Regions from separate parts of the Pseudoalteromonas sp. DY56-GL79 genome, predicted to be linked through region 1. Evidence: predicted binding sites of a transcription regulator. Region 1 holds the regulator's gene; the other holds the start of a gene.

Region 1 (8,058 bases):
CGCTAAAACTGGCTGCTAGAAAGGCATTAATTATCCGCAGCTCAGGTTATTTAGTTGTTCTAAATGAAAAATTTTTAACACAGTCAGCGTCAGATTTGCTCCTTCAAATTGAGCAAGTATTAAGACTAATTGGTATTATACCAGTCTGGTTACGGAGGGGGAGATTAGCAGGGAATAAATGAATCGGGCCTTAGTGCTATCTGGGCGCTAGTAACCCAAGTTACTCGGATTCATTAAATTTATTTTCTATTAGTCCACCAATGGCGTCTAGTGCATACTGAGCATCGGGACCTTCACAAACCACTCGTACTTCTTTTCCTTGGCTGCTTTCAAGTAACAACAGCGCTAGTACGCTGTCAGCAGCAGCACTTTTGTCTCCTTGATATAAGGTCACTTCGGCATCAAATTGGGTCGCTAATTGCGCAAGAACCGTCGCTGCTCGAGCGTGCAGGCCGAGCTTGTTCTGGATTAAAAACGTATCTTCTAACATTTAACCCTCTTGCTCACGGTGGCGAATTTTGACGTTGGGATGGGTTTTTGCAAATCGCTCGCCAATGGTTTGCGCTAAGTATACCGAGCGATGTTGTCCACCAGTACATCCTATTGCGATCGTTAGATAACTGCGATTATTACGCTCTAAGTGTGGTAACCAAGTTTGTACAAAGGTTTGGATCTGCCAAGTAAACTTTTGCACGATGCTGTGACTCGACAAATAGTCTTTGACTGGCTGATCTAGGCCAGTTAGCGGCTTAAGCTCAGGCTCCCAATGTGGGTTGGGCAAAAAGCGCGCATCAAAAACGTAATCCGCTTGTTTTGGGATGCCGTGTTTAAAGCCGAAAGATTCAAAGGTAATAATGAGTTGTTTGTCTTTCTTACCTAAGATTTTTTCGCGGATATCTTCCGCAAGTTGATGAACGCTCAGGCCTGTAGTATCAATGAGAAAATCAGCGCGTGTGATCAACACGTCTAACAATTCCCGTTCTTTCTTTATCGCAACATCTAATGGAAGATTATGTAGTGAAAGAGGGTGCAAACGGCGTGTTTCTGAGAAGCGTTTTATCAGGGTTTGATCGTCACTGTCTAAATAAAACAGGGTAGGTTTGGCGAAACCAGGCAAGTATTCAAGAATGTCATTAAACTCGTCCTGTTCTTTAGGCAAGTTTCTAACATCAATACTGACTGCAATTTTATTATAATTGTCGGAAACGCTGCGGACTAAAGACGGCAGTAAATTGACTGGAATGTTATCTACACAATAGTAGCCTAAGTCTTCCAATACTCGAAGCGCTACAGATTTACCAGAGCCTGAGCGGCCACTGATAATGATAAGCTCGAGTCCTTTTTCTTCATCACTCATCAAGTTCACCTTGGATCACTGCATATAACTCGTCATCACTTTTTGCTTGCCTAAGCATTTTGCAAAAAGACTTGTCTTTGAGTGTATCAGCAATCGCCGCTAAGGTCTTCAGGTGCTGTTGATTATCACCTTCGGGTACGATGAACGCGACAAAAATATCGACAGGCTGCTTATCTATGGCTTCAAACTGGATCCCTTGCTCGCTAACAAGCACCATTGCAAGGATTTTATCCAAACCTTCAAGTCTACCATGAGGAATGGCAATACCTTTACCGATCCCTGTGCTGCCTAATTTCTCTCGCGCCATTAAAGCGTCTAAGATAGCATGCTGACTGGTATTTGGAATTTGGCTATGAGCCAGTTCGCTGATGTATTCTAAAATACGTTTTTTGCTATTAAAAAGGACCGCAGCTTTACTGCAGTCCTTGTTCACCAATTCACTTAATTTCATCTTAGTGTCGAGTGAGCTTCTCTTTGTGTTTAATAACTTGACGATCTAGCTTGTCGATAAGGCCATCAATTGCGGCATACATATCTTGATGCTCTGTTGATGCAAATAGCTCGCCGCCGTTTACGTGTAATGTTGCTTCTGCTTTTTGTACTAGCTTCTCGACATCAAGGATCACATGCACGTTATTGATATGATCAAAGTGCCTTTCTAGCTTCGCAAACTTGTTGGTGACATAGTCTCTTAATGAGTCAGTAATTTCTACATGGCGACCAGTTAGATTTAGTTGCATAAGCATTTTTCCTTCTTGGTTTTTACGTCTTATATCAAGCTTTTACGCTGATTTGACGGTGGAATGGCTAGGGATTCACGATATTTTGCAATCGTACGTCTCGCTACCTTAATTCCTTGCTCAGCTAAGATATCTGCAATTTTGCTGTCACTCAATGGTTTCGCGGTATTTTCTGCAGCTATCAGCTTTTTGATAAGTGCTCTAATTGCTGTAGAAGAGCACTCACCTCCATTTTCTGTACTTACATGGCTAGAGAAGAAGTACTTCAGCTCAAATATTCCCCGAGGTGTATGCATGTATTTTTGTGTTGTCACACGGGAAATTGTGGACTCATGCATCTCAACCATTTCAGCAACATCATTTAGCACCATAGGGCGCATTGCTTCGGGGCCATGTTCAAAGAATGCCTGTTGTTGTTGCACAATGCAATTGGTAACTTTTAATAAAGTATCATTTCGGCTTTCTAAGCTTTTAATAAACCACTTCGCTTCTTGTAAATGTGAGCGAATAAACTGACTATCTGTACTGGATTTCGCTGTTCTAGACATCGCAGCATAATGGTCGTTTACTTTTATTTTAGGCATAGCATCAGGATTTAGCTCTACGACCCAACGACCTTTTACTTTTTTCACCGATACGTCAGGGATCACATATTCAGGCTCTTCATGAATAATGCTTGCCGCTGGTTTTGGGTTAAGACTATGAATTAACGTCATGACCTCTTTGAGATCGGCTTCTTTAAGGCGTGTTTTCTTAGTCAAAGTTCGATAGTCACGGCTGGCAAGCAAGTCGATATGCTCTGTCAGGATCATTTTCGTTTCGGCAATCCATGGCGTATCTGGGGCGAATTGATTTAGCTGAATACACAAGCATTCTTGTAAACTACGCGCTGCGATACCGACAGGATCGAAAAGCTGAATACGTTTGAGCACGGCTTCGACTTCATCCAGCTCAATAGGCTCTTCGCTACTCTCATCATTAATGCTTTCTAAAATGTCTTCGCAAGACAGTGTTAAAATGCCTGACAGGTCGACCGCTTCAATAATCGCAATCGCAATCGCTCTATCTGTTGGACTAAATGGTGTCAGCTCAAGTTGCCACATGAGATAGTCGTGGAGAGATTCAGAGGTTTCCCCTTGATAAACATTATCGTCATCGGGAAGTGGGCCTGAGCTTGCAGCGGGCGCTGCACTCATATACTCGTCCCAAGTGACATCCATGGCGAGGTCATCGCTCACCGTGTCTTTGCTCATGGCTGTATCTGAGTCTATCTCATAGTCACTAACCTGCACTTCATCGCTTGAATCTTGATTGTCGTCAGCACTGCTCTTTTCTTGACTGTGTTGGTCAGTGTTTTCGCCGTCAGTATTATCACCTTCTTCCACTTCCAACAATGGATTGCTGTCTAATGCTTCTTGTATTTCTTGTTGCAGATCCAATGTACTAAGCTGCAGCAAGCGAATGGCTTGTTGCAGTTGTGGAGTCATTGTAAGTTGCTGCCCCATGCGCAGCTGTAATGATTGCCTCATGTATCTCTAACAATCCTTTTTAACAGTTATTAATACTACGTCTTAACTATAGCTTGAATTGTTCGCCTAGGTAGACATCTCTTACGGTTTGATCTGCCAAAACATGTTCTGGCGTGCCTGCAGCGATTAACTCACCATGTGAAACGATGTAGGCTTTTTCACATACGTCCAGTGTTTCTCTAACGTTATGATCGGTGATTAGCACACCGATACCGCGGTTTTTTAGGTGCTCTATGATTGTCTTTATATCTAACACCGAAATAGGATCAACACCAGCAAAAGGTTCATCTAACAGGATAAACTTAGGGTTAGCGGCTAAAGCGCGAGCAATTTCTACGCGTCTTCTTTCGCCTCCCGACAATGCCATGCCCTGTGAGTCGCGAATGTGTTGGATATTAAACTCATCCAGTAACTCGTTTAGTTCAGCTTCTCTTTCAACTTTAGATAAGTCTTTTCGAGTTTCTAAAATCGCCATCAAATTTTGATAGACCGTGAGTTTTCTAAAGATCGAAGACTCTTGCGGTAGATAACCAATACCAAGTCGCGCGCGGCTGTGCATTGGTAGCAAAGTGATATCTTCGTCATCAATCTGAATAAAACCTTTGTCGCTTGGTACTAACCCTACAATCATATAAAAGGTCGTGGTTTTACCTGCGCCATTCGGGCCCAATAAGCCTACAATGCTGCCAGCTTGAACACTTAAGCCAACATTTTTGACGACCTGGCGGCCTTTATAACTCTTTGCTAGACCAGTTGCTTTGAGCTCGCTCATTAATTGTTACCTTCTTCCTGCGCTTTTTTATCTTTTGCGTCTTTTTTGTCATCAACAGGAACAAGGATGGTTCTTACACGGGAATCTTCTTGGTCTGAGCGCTCAGCACTGATCAGTTGCTTTTCAATGTCATAGGTGATGACCTGAGCATTGATTTTTTGCCCAGTTTGATTGATTTCCGCATCGCCAGAAATGACTAAGGTGCCTTTCGCAACGTCGTAGCGAATTTCGTTTGCTTTGGCTTCTAGCAAATTACCATCAGGTTGACGTTCGCTGAAAATAGCTGGGCTGCCAGTTGCAACAAGCAGTTGCTTGTTAGTACCAAGCTCCGCGCGGCGATGGACTTCTAGGCGATCGGCATTTATTTTTCTGTTGCCATGAATAATAACAACATTCTGTTCAAAAATACCGATGTTGCTTTGCAGTTGAGCTTGCTGACGGCCAGCATCAATAATGACTTCATTTTGTTCTGCAGCAATTACTAGAGTAGAACTTGCAAGCAAGCCGATGAAAACTAGTTTGTTAATGATTTTACTGGTCATAATAAATTGTCTTTGTGTGGTTGATGAGTTCGATCACTTGCTTTTGTAGATCCGCATGCAGTCCTTTACCCGTGATCCTAAGACTAGGACCCGTGATAACGACAGGGTGTTCCGACTTCATCAATTTTTGCTTAATTTCAACTCTTACATTATCGGCATTGATATCGGTGATCATGGCGTTAGGCGTTAAATTCTTTGCCAGCACATTGCCCTCTAATATCAAGGTATTGTTTTCGTACAGTGTTGCTTCTAATGCACTTATTTGCCAATTTTGCTCACCGTTATATAAGGTGAAAATAGGCTTTTCAAAGTGACTAAAGCCAAGATCTTGATACAACTCCATCTTATCAGCAGTTACCTGATAGTTTAATAAGCCATTTTCACTATAGGTCGTTTGCTGAAGTGTGGTTGCAACATAATCGGGCTTAGCTAACGGTTCATCTTCTTTTGCTGAGTCCGCCTCTGATGGATTAAACATGGGCGACCACATCCATACCATTATTGAAGCGAAAACAATGAGTAAGATGACACGCAATACGGTCATGTACTTGATCCTTTGGAAGTCAATAAGTGATTTTGGCTGAGCATTAGAAGATCAGTCAGTTCTCTCACAGCACCAAAACCACCAGGCATCAAAGTGGTGTAGTGGGCGATACGTTTGACAAGAGGATGTGCATCATTGACGGCAACGGCAAAACCGACCTGTTCCATTACGGGTAGGTCTGGACCATCATCGCCAATATATGCAATTTCGTCATCACTAAGGTTGAGCTTAGTCTTCAATTCATCATATGCCACTAACTTGTTTTCTTGGCCTTGGTAAATATAAGTTACATTTAAACTAGTCATGCGTTGCTGAACTATTTGTGAATGTCTACCTGTGATAACGGCGACTTCGATACCACTATCAATCAAGGCTTTAATACCAAACCCGTCTTTGGTATTAAATGCTTTCAGTTCTTCACCATTGTTACCAAGGTATATACGTCCATCTGAGAATACGCCATCAATATCGCAAATCAATAATTTGATTTGTTTTGCTTTTTCCCAAGCTTCAGTTGAAATCGTCTGATATAAATCTTCAAATTGCATTACAGCACCCCCGCTCTAAGTAAATCTTGCGTATTCAAGGCGCCAACCGGTATGTTGTTTTTGTTTACCACAATCAAGCCATTAATTCGTTTGGTTTCCATGATATTGAGTACCTCTGCTGCGAGCATATCGGCGCGTGCCGTCGTACTTTTAGCCGTCATAACTTGCGTGATTGGGGTGGTGTGAATATCGATCTTTTGTTCGATAATACGGCGCAAGTCGCCATCGGTAAAAATACCTTGCAATTGCGAGCTTTCATCTACGATTGCCGTCATACCTAAACTTTTAGCTGACATTTCAAATAAAGCTTCTTTAACTGTGCAATGACTTTTAACCATAGGGATTGCATCCCCTTGATGCATGACATCAGCAACGGTTAGTAGTAGACGTCTTCCTAAACTACCACCTGGATGGGAAAGTGCAAAATCATCAGCCGTAAAGCCTCTGGCTTCAAGTAGCGCAACCGCGAGTGCATCGCCCATCACTAGCGTAGCTGTGGTGCTCGCCGTGGGTGCAAGTCCTAATGGGCAGGCTTCTTTTGATACCTTAACACAAAGGTGAACCGTCGCATTACGAGCCATTGTCGAGCTCGGGTTGCCTGTCATAGAAATAACGGGGGCCCCTAAGCGCTTTATCACAGGCAGGATTGAGATCACCTCTTGGGTTTCCCCTGAGTTGGAGATCATCAAAACCACATCATCTTTGGTGATCATACCCAAGTCGCCGTGACTTGCTTCTCCTGGATGAACAAAAAATGCGGGGCTGCCAGTACTTGCGAGTGTCGCTGCGATTTTGTTTCCGATGTGGCCGGACTTACCCATGCCAATCACGATGATGCGACCTTGGCAGCCAAACATAATTTCACAGGCTTTTACAAATTGTTGATCAACAAACTGTTGCACTTCTTCTATTGCTGCAAGTTCAGTAGCAAAAACTTGATTTGCAGAATCAATAAATGGGTTCGTTGTCACAAGGCTTCCTTAAATGATGTAGTAAATATAACCGACGAAGCTTGCGACAAGTATGCCACCTTCCAAGCGGTTGATGCGGCGCTGACCTGTTAGGCTGAGGCTCATTAGGATAAGCAGCAGTGTCGCGCCAAGCATAATAAAGATATCACGTGACGCAATATTGGCGTCGAGGACAGATGGGTTAATAATCCCAGCAATCGATAGCACTGCCAATATATTAAAGATATTCGAGCCAATAATATTGCCAAGCGCTAGATCGTCTTCTTTTTTAAGTACGCCAGCAACACATGCCGCAAGCTCGGGTAAACTAGTACCAACGGCGATAATGGTTAATCCTATTAGCAGGTCACTCATGCCAAAATATTTGGCGATGTCAACCGCGGCGCCAACGAGATAGTCCGCGCTAATAGGCAGTAAAATCATACCCACGATTAACCAGAAAACGGCTTTTTGAGTTGGAATATTATTTGGCACTTCTTCACAGGCTTCACTGACAAATGGGTCATCATTATCTCCACCACCACGCTTGGTGATAATGATAAGTGCAAGAAGAAAAGCGGCGAAACCGACTAATAACAAAACACCTTCTACGAAACTAAAGTGGTTATCACTAACGATATACCAAGCTGCCAATGAAACGATGACTAACAGCGGCATTTCGCGGCGCAAAATACCAGAGCCAACGGAGAGTGGCCTTAATAACGCGGTGAGACCCAAAACGAGTAAGATATTGGCGATGTTAGAACCTATGGCATTGCCCACGGCGGTGTCTGTTTTATCTGCAAGAGCGGCTTGCGCAGCAACCATCATTTCTGGTGCTGAAGAACCCATGGCCACGATAGTTAAACCAACAATTAATGTTGGCACACCAAAGTTTCGTGCAAGAGCGGCCGCACCAAAAACAAAGCGGTCAGCACTCCAAACCAGTGCAATAAAGCCAAGAATGAGAATAACAAACGATAAAACCATGAACCTCTAGCCAATAGGATTAAAATTTCGATAGATACTACCAAAAGCGCTCTGGAAAGTATAAGCAAACCGTTACATTTCACTAC
Region 2 (8,058 bases), on a different contig from region 1:
TCAAGGTAAGTTCGAACCCGACTTTAGTTTGGGCAATATAGTCGTTGGTCCACCCGTGGCGTTTTTCGATAGACAAATGTTTGCGCTTGGTAAGAAACTATCAACGGTGGATAACGCTCATGTATTGATGATCTATGATAGCGATATTATTGATAGATGGTTGTTAAACATCGGCTCCTTAGATGGTACGATGGAATTTAAAAACCAAAGTGATGAGATTATCGCGGGGGAGCGCTATGATCACGACCACGATGGGCTTGTAAACTCATCAGCACCTTGGCAGTACGGACTACACTTTATTGCAAAACCCGCCAAAGAGCCTATTAGTTTAAACTATCATGAAAGCTATGAGCAGTTTGCCGCTCCGCTACAGCGGGAGATCTTGCTCGAACTTGCGCTATTACTGTTTTTTATTCTTTTTACCTTTGTGACTATTGTGTGGTTAAGCGGACAAATATTTGTCCGACCTTTAAAGCACTTTGTGAATTATCTATCTTTGCAAGAGCATACACCACAAGCCACTTTAAACTATCCCATCCCCTCAGAATGGCAACCTTGGTTTATACAAATTAAGCAGGTAGTGGAGCAAAAATCGCGCTTAATGCATGCCCTTAAGCAACATAATCAAGAACTAGACGACGAAATTAAGCGTAAACAACAGGCATTAAAGCAAAGCTTTGAGGCAAAAGAGCGTCAAGCTGCTTTGCTAAATGCAGTGCTTGACTCTGTGCCCGATATTATCTATTTCAAAAATATAGACGGTTCATTCATAGGCTGTAATCGCGCGTTTGAAGAGTTTATGGGGGTTGATAAGTCGGATTTAGTTGCGAAAACCCAGCCTGAAGTGACATCTGGATTAACCATATTACTTGAGCAAGAAGCGGCGATGGAGCGCTCGCAAGAACAAGTGGCAACTAACTTTGTCCTTGGGGCGAATACCTACTTTTTGACAATCACGCCATTGAAATCGGAAACTGGAAAGCTCATCGGTTGTTTGGGGGTTGCGAGAGATATTACTGCCGCACAAGAGGCATATAATGCCCTAAGAGACTCTGAAGAAAACTTTAGGGCTGCGACTGAGTTTGCACCTAATGGCGTGATTTTAGCTGCGATCAGCGGTAAAATTTTGGAGATGAACAAGGCTGCCAAACGTTACTTGTCACTTGATAAGAATACGGGAGAAAAGCAGCTGGAACGCTTGTTTGATGAACAAAACTGGCAAGAGCTAAAGCCTGTCTTGGCTGGGCTATTAAAAGAGCAAAAGAAAGTCGTTGAACACATGATCTCACAGTCGGGTAAGCACCGCTGGTTACAATTGAGTATTTCTTTAGTTTGGGATAAAAATAAGCGCCCTAAGTATTACGTGATCCATATTCAAAATATCACCGGTTTGTTGTTAGCAAAGCAAGATGCTGAGCGCGCAACGCTTGCCAAAAGCCGCTTTATCGCGAATATCAGCCATGAAATTAGAACGCCAATTAATGCCATATTAGGTCTGGCGGATATGATCAAAAGTGAGTCACTAACTCGAGTTCAGAATAAAAAATTGCAGCAGCTTTCTGGAGCTGCAAACGAGCTGCTTACCATGCTCAATAGTATTTTAGAGTTTGCTAAAGTCGAAAGTCATCAAGGCACAATTCAATACGAGACATTTCAGACCTGCCATGTATTTACCACGATAGAATCACTGATTAAGCCTTTATGTATACAAAAAGGTTTGGAATTTGAGTTACAGGTCGACCCTCAAGTTTGGCCTTACCTGTACAGTGATGAAGATAAGGTAAAGCAAATCTTAGTAAACCTACTTGGTAACGCTGTAAAGTATACCAATCAAGGTAAGGTTGGTTTGAAGGTAACGTTAGTTAATGATAGAGCTGCAAAACAAACCATAAAGTTTGCTGTTTGGGACACTGGAGTTGGGATCAAATCGCAAGAAATTGAACACCTTTTTGATGCATTTACCCAAGGTGATGAAAGCTTCACACGTCGTCACGAAGGCATTGGTTTGGGGCTTGCGATTGTGAAGCAAGAAGTTGCACTCTTAGGTGGCGATATTGCGGTTAACTCAACCCCGAACGAAGGAAGCTGCTTTTTCTTCGAATTGGTGCTAGATAAAGGCGCTTGTCCAGTCGTGGATAGTCACAAAGAAGTTTACTGTCTCACCACCGAAGCGCATAGCTTACCAAGCTATTTTGCAGGTCTTGCGGAACCTTTATCTGTTGAGCGATTGCACGCAATGCATGCTCAGCTCGACAAGTCTATTGTTGTTATTCCACCAGAAGCAGCGCTTGACCCCGCTTATGCGCTACCTGGAAATACCGCATTACTACTGCATAGTGAAGGGGAGTTTCCTGAGCAAAGTAACCATATTGCGCTTAATCAAAGTGTGTTTTACCAATCAGCCTATACTTGGCTTGCTGAATTTGCCCATATGACGCAAACCGTCGACAACGTGTGTATGCAGGTTGCCGGTGCGCTTTGCTTGGTGGTCGACGATAACAACTTAAATTTAGATATTACTGAAAATATGTTGAAGCAGAATGGTATTTCTACCATAGGGCTACAAAGCGCCGAACATATTGAGGAAGTTTGTCGCTCACTGCAACCCGACATCATCCTGATGGATATCCATATGCCAAACATTGATGGCTATCAAGCGACCAAGCAGATCAGAGCCGTGTGGTCTGAAACTGAGCTACCCGTTATTGCCTTGACCGCCAATGCAAGCAAAGAAGAGCGGGCGAAAGCCACAGCCGTTGGCATGAATGATTATTTGGTAAAACCAATTAATAGCACACAGGCGTGCAAGGCATTGGCAAGTAATATTTTCCAGTCAGATAAAACAGAAGAAGCTTTTTTTGATTATGAGTTTGCTTTATCACAAATGATGCAAAATGAAACGTTTTTGCAAACAATGTTAGATAAATTTGCTAAACTTTGCCATGATTACCTAGAACAGGTTGCTGAAATAGAGCAAGGTTCAGCATTATTCGAGTTAGCACACGGAATTAAGGGCGCTGCAGCAGGTCTGGGCTTTAAGCGACTAGCGAAAGTTGCAAAAGACCTTGAAACACAAAGCAAAACGATCACAACAATAACAAATCGCACTGACTTGGATGTGTTAACAAATGCACTTTCACAGGTGGTGTGCTTTATCGAGCTAAAAAGGTAGCGTCATAAGATGCAGCAAGCTGAGCACATTTTTATTATTGATGATGACCCAATAAATAAGATGGTCCTAAGTAATACATTAGGTGACGGCCATCGGTTATCCCATAGCACTGATACTAAGTTATGTATTGATGAACTAAAAGCAAGCAAACCAGACCTTATTATTTTAGATGTGTTAATGGCTGACGGCGCTGGATTTTCTGTTTTAGAGTGCCTAAAAAAGGATGCGAGCACTTACGGTATTCCCGTTGTCGTGATCTCCGGTAGTGTGAGCTTTAAAGATGAAGCACGAGGTTTGGAGTTAGGGGCCGTGGATTATATTACTAAGCCCTTTAACCCTTTGATTGTAAAAGCCAGGATCAAAAACCATTTAGCAATAAAAAAGAAAAATGACCTGCTAGAAAAGCTAGCCTCTATCGATGGTTTAACGGAGTTGCCCAATCGAAGATATCTAGATGAAGCGATGAAATCAGCATTAGAAAGCGCAAAAGCTGATGGCAGTGCGTTTACCGTTATGCTGGTTGAGGTGGACTATTTTAAAACGTTTAATGAGCATTATGGCTACATGCACGGTGATGATTGCTTATTTAAGGTCGCCAAAGCGCTAGAAGAAGGCGCTACCCGACGTTCTTTATTTATTGGCCGTTTTGATGGTACTCGTTTTGCGTTGGTGCTAACTCAGCATAATATCGATGTAATTAATGAGATAGCAGAAGCGTTGCATGACTCGGTTAATGCGTTAAAAATCCCCCATATTGCCTCACCGATATGTGCTCATGTGAGCGTTAGCATTGGTGCAGTTCATATTGAAAATCACTGTAGTAGTGAGCTTGGTGAGTTGATCAAAATGGCAGATAGTGCCCTTGCCGTTGCACAAAAGCAGCAAAGCACGGTATTTATTAAAGCGTTATAAATATCTAAAGCCACATGCAGGGAAAAGAGCGTATCCGCATTATTCACCATCCTTGGTGCAATAAGGTCTTACTGAATTTGTTTTAGTGCGTTGTCGCCAAAGCCAACCAGTTGGTTGTTTTTGAATACCAATGGCGTGCACTCATCTTTTGTTACTTTGCCGTCTGAGTGTTTGCTGTTGGTTGCATAGTAAAGCACTTGATAGTTGTCGCCGTCTTTTGACACCAACTCGCTAAAATCAGGGGTTGCAAACATGTCTTTTACTGATGAGTAAGACGCGCCCATTTCAAGGTTGGCAATCTTCTCACGATTTTTACGCTGTTTATGTTCCCAGTTAGACGAGTTGTATTCAGAAGCCCAACCATGCTCTACTTCACCGTCGGATACAGCAACGATACAGCCTGATAATAGAGTAGAGCTAAGCGCAGCCACTAACATTAATTTTTTCATTGTTGTTTTCCTTTTTAATTTTGTTGCTGAGCAAATAATGCAAACAGCCATTTGTTTTTTGCTTGAATTATCCCAGAGGTGCAAACTCTTTGCCAACTAATAAAGTTTATAAATATCAGTTTGTTGTTGGTTTTTAATCAGTTTGTAGTTGATGATTTTCACTAACATTTGGCTATATCACTCACTAAAACAATAATCTAGACCACTCGGTTTCTCGTTGTCCCAGCCACAAAACTTTCAATATTAATGGCAATTTCGCCGACTAAACGTTCGATGGCCTCTTTACTTGCCCATGCCGTATGCGGTGTTAAAAGCAAGTTTTCCCCTTGGTATTGAACGAGTGGATTGCTTGCTTGTGCCGGCTCTTGTGTGAGGACATCCACAGCAGCACCAGCTATTTGCTCATTAGTTAGTGCATCCACCAGCGCTTGCTCATTGACTATTCCGCCTCTCGCGGTGTTGATAATATAGGCATGATTTGGAAGTAGGGCGAATTCAGCACTCGCAATCAGGTTTTCTGTTTCAGCGGTAAGCGGGCAGTGAATTGATACAATATCTGCAATTCGCAGTGCTTCTTCAAAAGCCATTCGTCCTGCTCTAACCTCAGTTACGCCTCTACGTTCGGCAACAATTACCTGAGCTCCAAATGCTTGTGCGACTTTTGCAACGGCTTCTCCTAACGTTCCATGGCCTACGATCACAAAGTTTTTGCCTGCAATTTCATTGATGCTGTAGTCCAAACGACAAAACATGTCACTTTGCTGCCAAAGCCCTGCATGGCAGTCTTGCTGGTAACGATGAATATTTGTCATTAAGTTACCAAGCATAGTAAAGGTGTGCTGCACGACAGAAGGCGTCGAATAACCAGCCACATTGGCAACCGCAATGCGATGGGCTTTTGCGGCTGCTAAGTCGATGTTGTTGACGCCTGTGGCCGCAACACAAATCAGTTGTAATTGCGGTAACGCCGCGATCGTTTCTTCAGTTAATTGTACTTTATTGGTGATGATGACTGCTGCATCTTTACAGCGTGTGATGATGTCCTCACTGGATGTGGTGTCGTAAGACGTTAATGTGCCTAGTTTGGCAATGAGGGAAAGATCGGTTCCTGCAAGGGTTTTAGCGTCTAATACCACGATTCGCATTATTTTTATCCTTTTCTTGACTTTGGAGTTAACTCTAAGGTTTATACTTGTGATGTCGACTAGGATAATCTTCAGGACTTGGGAGTGTAAAGTGGTAAAGATTGGTGAGCTGGCAAAGCGGCTTAACGTATCAACTGACACGTTAAGGTATTATGAAGCAAACGATCTCCTACACCCTTGCACAAGGAGCGAGGGCGGGTATCGGTTGTTTGATGAGCAAAGTGAAAAGCAAATGCGCTTTATTCTTCGTGCGAAGGAAGTGGGGTTCAGCCTCAAAGAAGTGCAAGACTTGCTGAAGATAAAGTTTGAAAAGCATCAGCACAGTTGTGAAGAAGTGAAAACACTGACTATCACTAAACGAGATTTAGTGAGAGCGCGTATCGCTGAGTTACAAAAATTTGAACAATCGTTATCGACGCTAGCAGAGCAATGCTGCGGCGGTAAGGAAGCGGCTGTGAGCTGCTCGATTTTAACGGCCTTGGAGGCTATCGATGAATGAACTGATAGTAAATTTTTGGCAGCTATTTTTAGTATCTGCCCCGTGGTTACTGCTTGGCCTAATATTGGCCGGGTTACTTAATGTATTTATTCCAAAAGATTTGTTGCAAAAGCATTTAGGGAAAGAAGGATTTTGGACGACGATAAAGGCAGCACTGATTGGGGCGCCGATGCCGCTTTGCTCTTGCGGCGTTATTCCAGCTGCAGTGGGACTGAGAAGAGCGGGCGGCTCAAAAAGTGCGACAACCGCATTTTTAGTCTCAACGCCTGAAACTGGCGTGGATTCTATCTCGGTTTCTTATGTGCTACTTGGTCCTTTTATGGCGATAATTAGGCCAATTGCGGCTGTGGTTAGCGCAATTGCGGCTGGGTTGCTCGTTGGCAGTGAGAAAGATGATAAGCCTGTGTCGCTAAAGCACCTTAATACCTCAGAAGAACCAAGCGCGACTAGCGGTTGTTGTGACGCTAATCATCACTCAGAGCCAAAGCCTGCTGAAAAGCATCACAGCCATGATAGCTGTTGCGCCAGCACTAAAGTGGAAACCGCAAAAGTAAGCTCAAGCTGCTGTGCGCCTGCAGGCCCTCAATTAGCAATGGCAGGGGCGAATATGTCTTGTTGTGATACTACGGAGCCTACCGTAACCAGTTGTTGCGATGCTTCATCAGCCACGACAAGTTGTTGTGAGCCTGCCCATATACCTGAAAACCAAGGGGGTTTTGGTAAAATTGTAGAAGCTGTTAAGTTCAGCTGTAATCAATTACTGTCCGACACCGCAGTTTGGCTTCTTATCGGTTTATTCTTTGCAGCGTTAGTGCAAACCTTCGTGCCTGAGTCTTTCTTATCCCAATGGGGCGACGGTATTATTGCCATGCTAGTGGTTATTCTTATCAGTATCCCAATGTATATTTGCGCCACCGCTTCAACTCCAATCGCTGCGGGTTTATTAATGGCTGGTGTTTCACCTGGTGCAGTATTGGTATTTATGCTCGCAGGTCCTGCAACTAACATCGCCACAATTGGGGTGGTAGGTAAAGAATTAGGGCGTCGTGCCGTGTTTGCCTATTTGGGCGGCGTTATCGGGGTTGCGCTTATCTTTGGCTATTTAACTGATTACTTAGTTAATACTTACGGTTTTGTAGTAACGCCGATGATAGGTGAGGAGCACGAAGTGCTACCACATTGGTTAACAGTATCGATGGGCGCATTATTAGCAGCACTCTTACTAAGATTAGCTATACTCAAATTAGGTAAAGTTGTTAGAAGATAAACAATTGTGGTACTTTTTACCGTATTACAATTGCATGACGCTTAAGCATTTAATGTTCCAACTTGGTATATCGCCTTGGTGGTCAGACATGAAATGCTTAGCGTCTGTTTATTTGACACGATAGAATGCGTTCCAGTATTCGTTAATCCGACAATTTGAGAAGTAGAGTGGATAAATACGCTGACATTAGACCGTATAATGATGATGAAGTAGTGCCAGCATTGGCACGTCTACTAGGTGATGATCAATTCATTGATGTGATCGCCAAATATAACCTGCCAGCTTGGTTGAATGCCTGGCCTGCTATTGCACGCCCACTCGTAAGAATGAAACTAAAAAAGAAGTGGGGAGATTTTTGTACGATTGAACAAGTACAAGATGAAGTGGCGTACTATCTACAAATTTTAATCAATAAAACGACGTCTAAAGTGACTTATTCTGGCCTTGAAACATTGGACTCGAATACCTCGTATTTATTTATTTCAAATCACCGTGATATCGTATTAGACCCTGCGCTTGTTAACTGGGGCTTGCATCAGCAAGATATGCGTACGGTGCGTATCGCTATTGGTGATAACTTACTACAAGTACCTTATATCACTGAGCTTATGCGC

The links. The regulator sigma-54, encoded in region 1, starts transcription at its own class of promoters, with help from an activator protein. The targets are predictions, from matches to a motif close to GTTGGCACGNNNNTNGNNT.
Region 2: a site for sigma-54 is predicted at 4,612-4,630, ahead of NO992_RS03030 (DUF3192 domain-containing protein). Genes of this name have one in related genera too.

The regions. Positions count from the first base shown of each region.
Region 1 is NZ_JANHZS010000006.1:55,162-63,219, forward strand. It holds gene NO992_RS05800 (HPr family phosphocarrier protein) at 221-490, opposite strand; gene rapZ (RNase adapter RapZ) at 491-1,357, opposite strand; gene ptsN (PTS IIA-like nitrogen regulatory protein PtsN) at 1,350-1,808, opposite strand; gene hpf (ribosome hibernation promoting factor) at 1,810-2,097, opposite strand; gene NO992_RS05820 (RNA polymerase factor sigma-54) at 2,127-3,626, opposite strand; gene lptB (LPS export ABC transporter ATP-binding protein) at 3,673-4,398, opposite strand; gene lptA (lipopolysaccharide transport periplasmic protein LptA) at 4,398-4,940, opposite strand; gene lptC (LPS export ABC transporter periplasmic protein LptC) at 4,930-5,484, opposite strand; gene kdsC (3-deoxy-manno-octulosonate-8-phosphatase KdsC) at 5,481-6,032, opposite strand; gene NO992_RS05845 (KpsF/GutQ family sugar-phosphate isomerase) at 6,032-7,003, opposite strand; gene NO992_RS05850 (calcium/sodium antiporter) at 7,013-7,972, opposite strand.
Region 2 is NZ_JANHZS010000003.1:107,319-115,376, reverse strand. It holds gene NO992_RS03040 (response regulator) at 1-3,172, shown strand, start outside; gene NO992_RS03035 (diguanylate cyclase domain-containing protein) at 3,182-4,084, shown strand; gene NO992_RS03030 (DUF3192 domain-containing protein) at 4,153-4,533, opposite strand; gene NO992_RS03025 (D-2-hydroxyacid dehydrogenase) at 4,731-5,678, opposite strand; gene zntR (Zn(2+)-responsive transcriptional regulator) at 5,770-6,177, shown strand; gene NO992_RS03015 (SO_0444 family Cu/Zn efflux transporter) at 6,170-7,444, shown strand; gene NO992_RS03010 (1-acyl-sn-glycerol-3-phosphate acyltransferase) at 7,612-8,058, shown strand, end outside.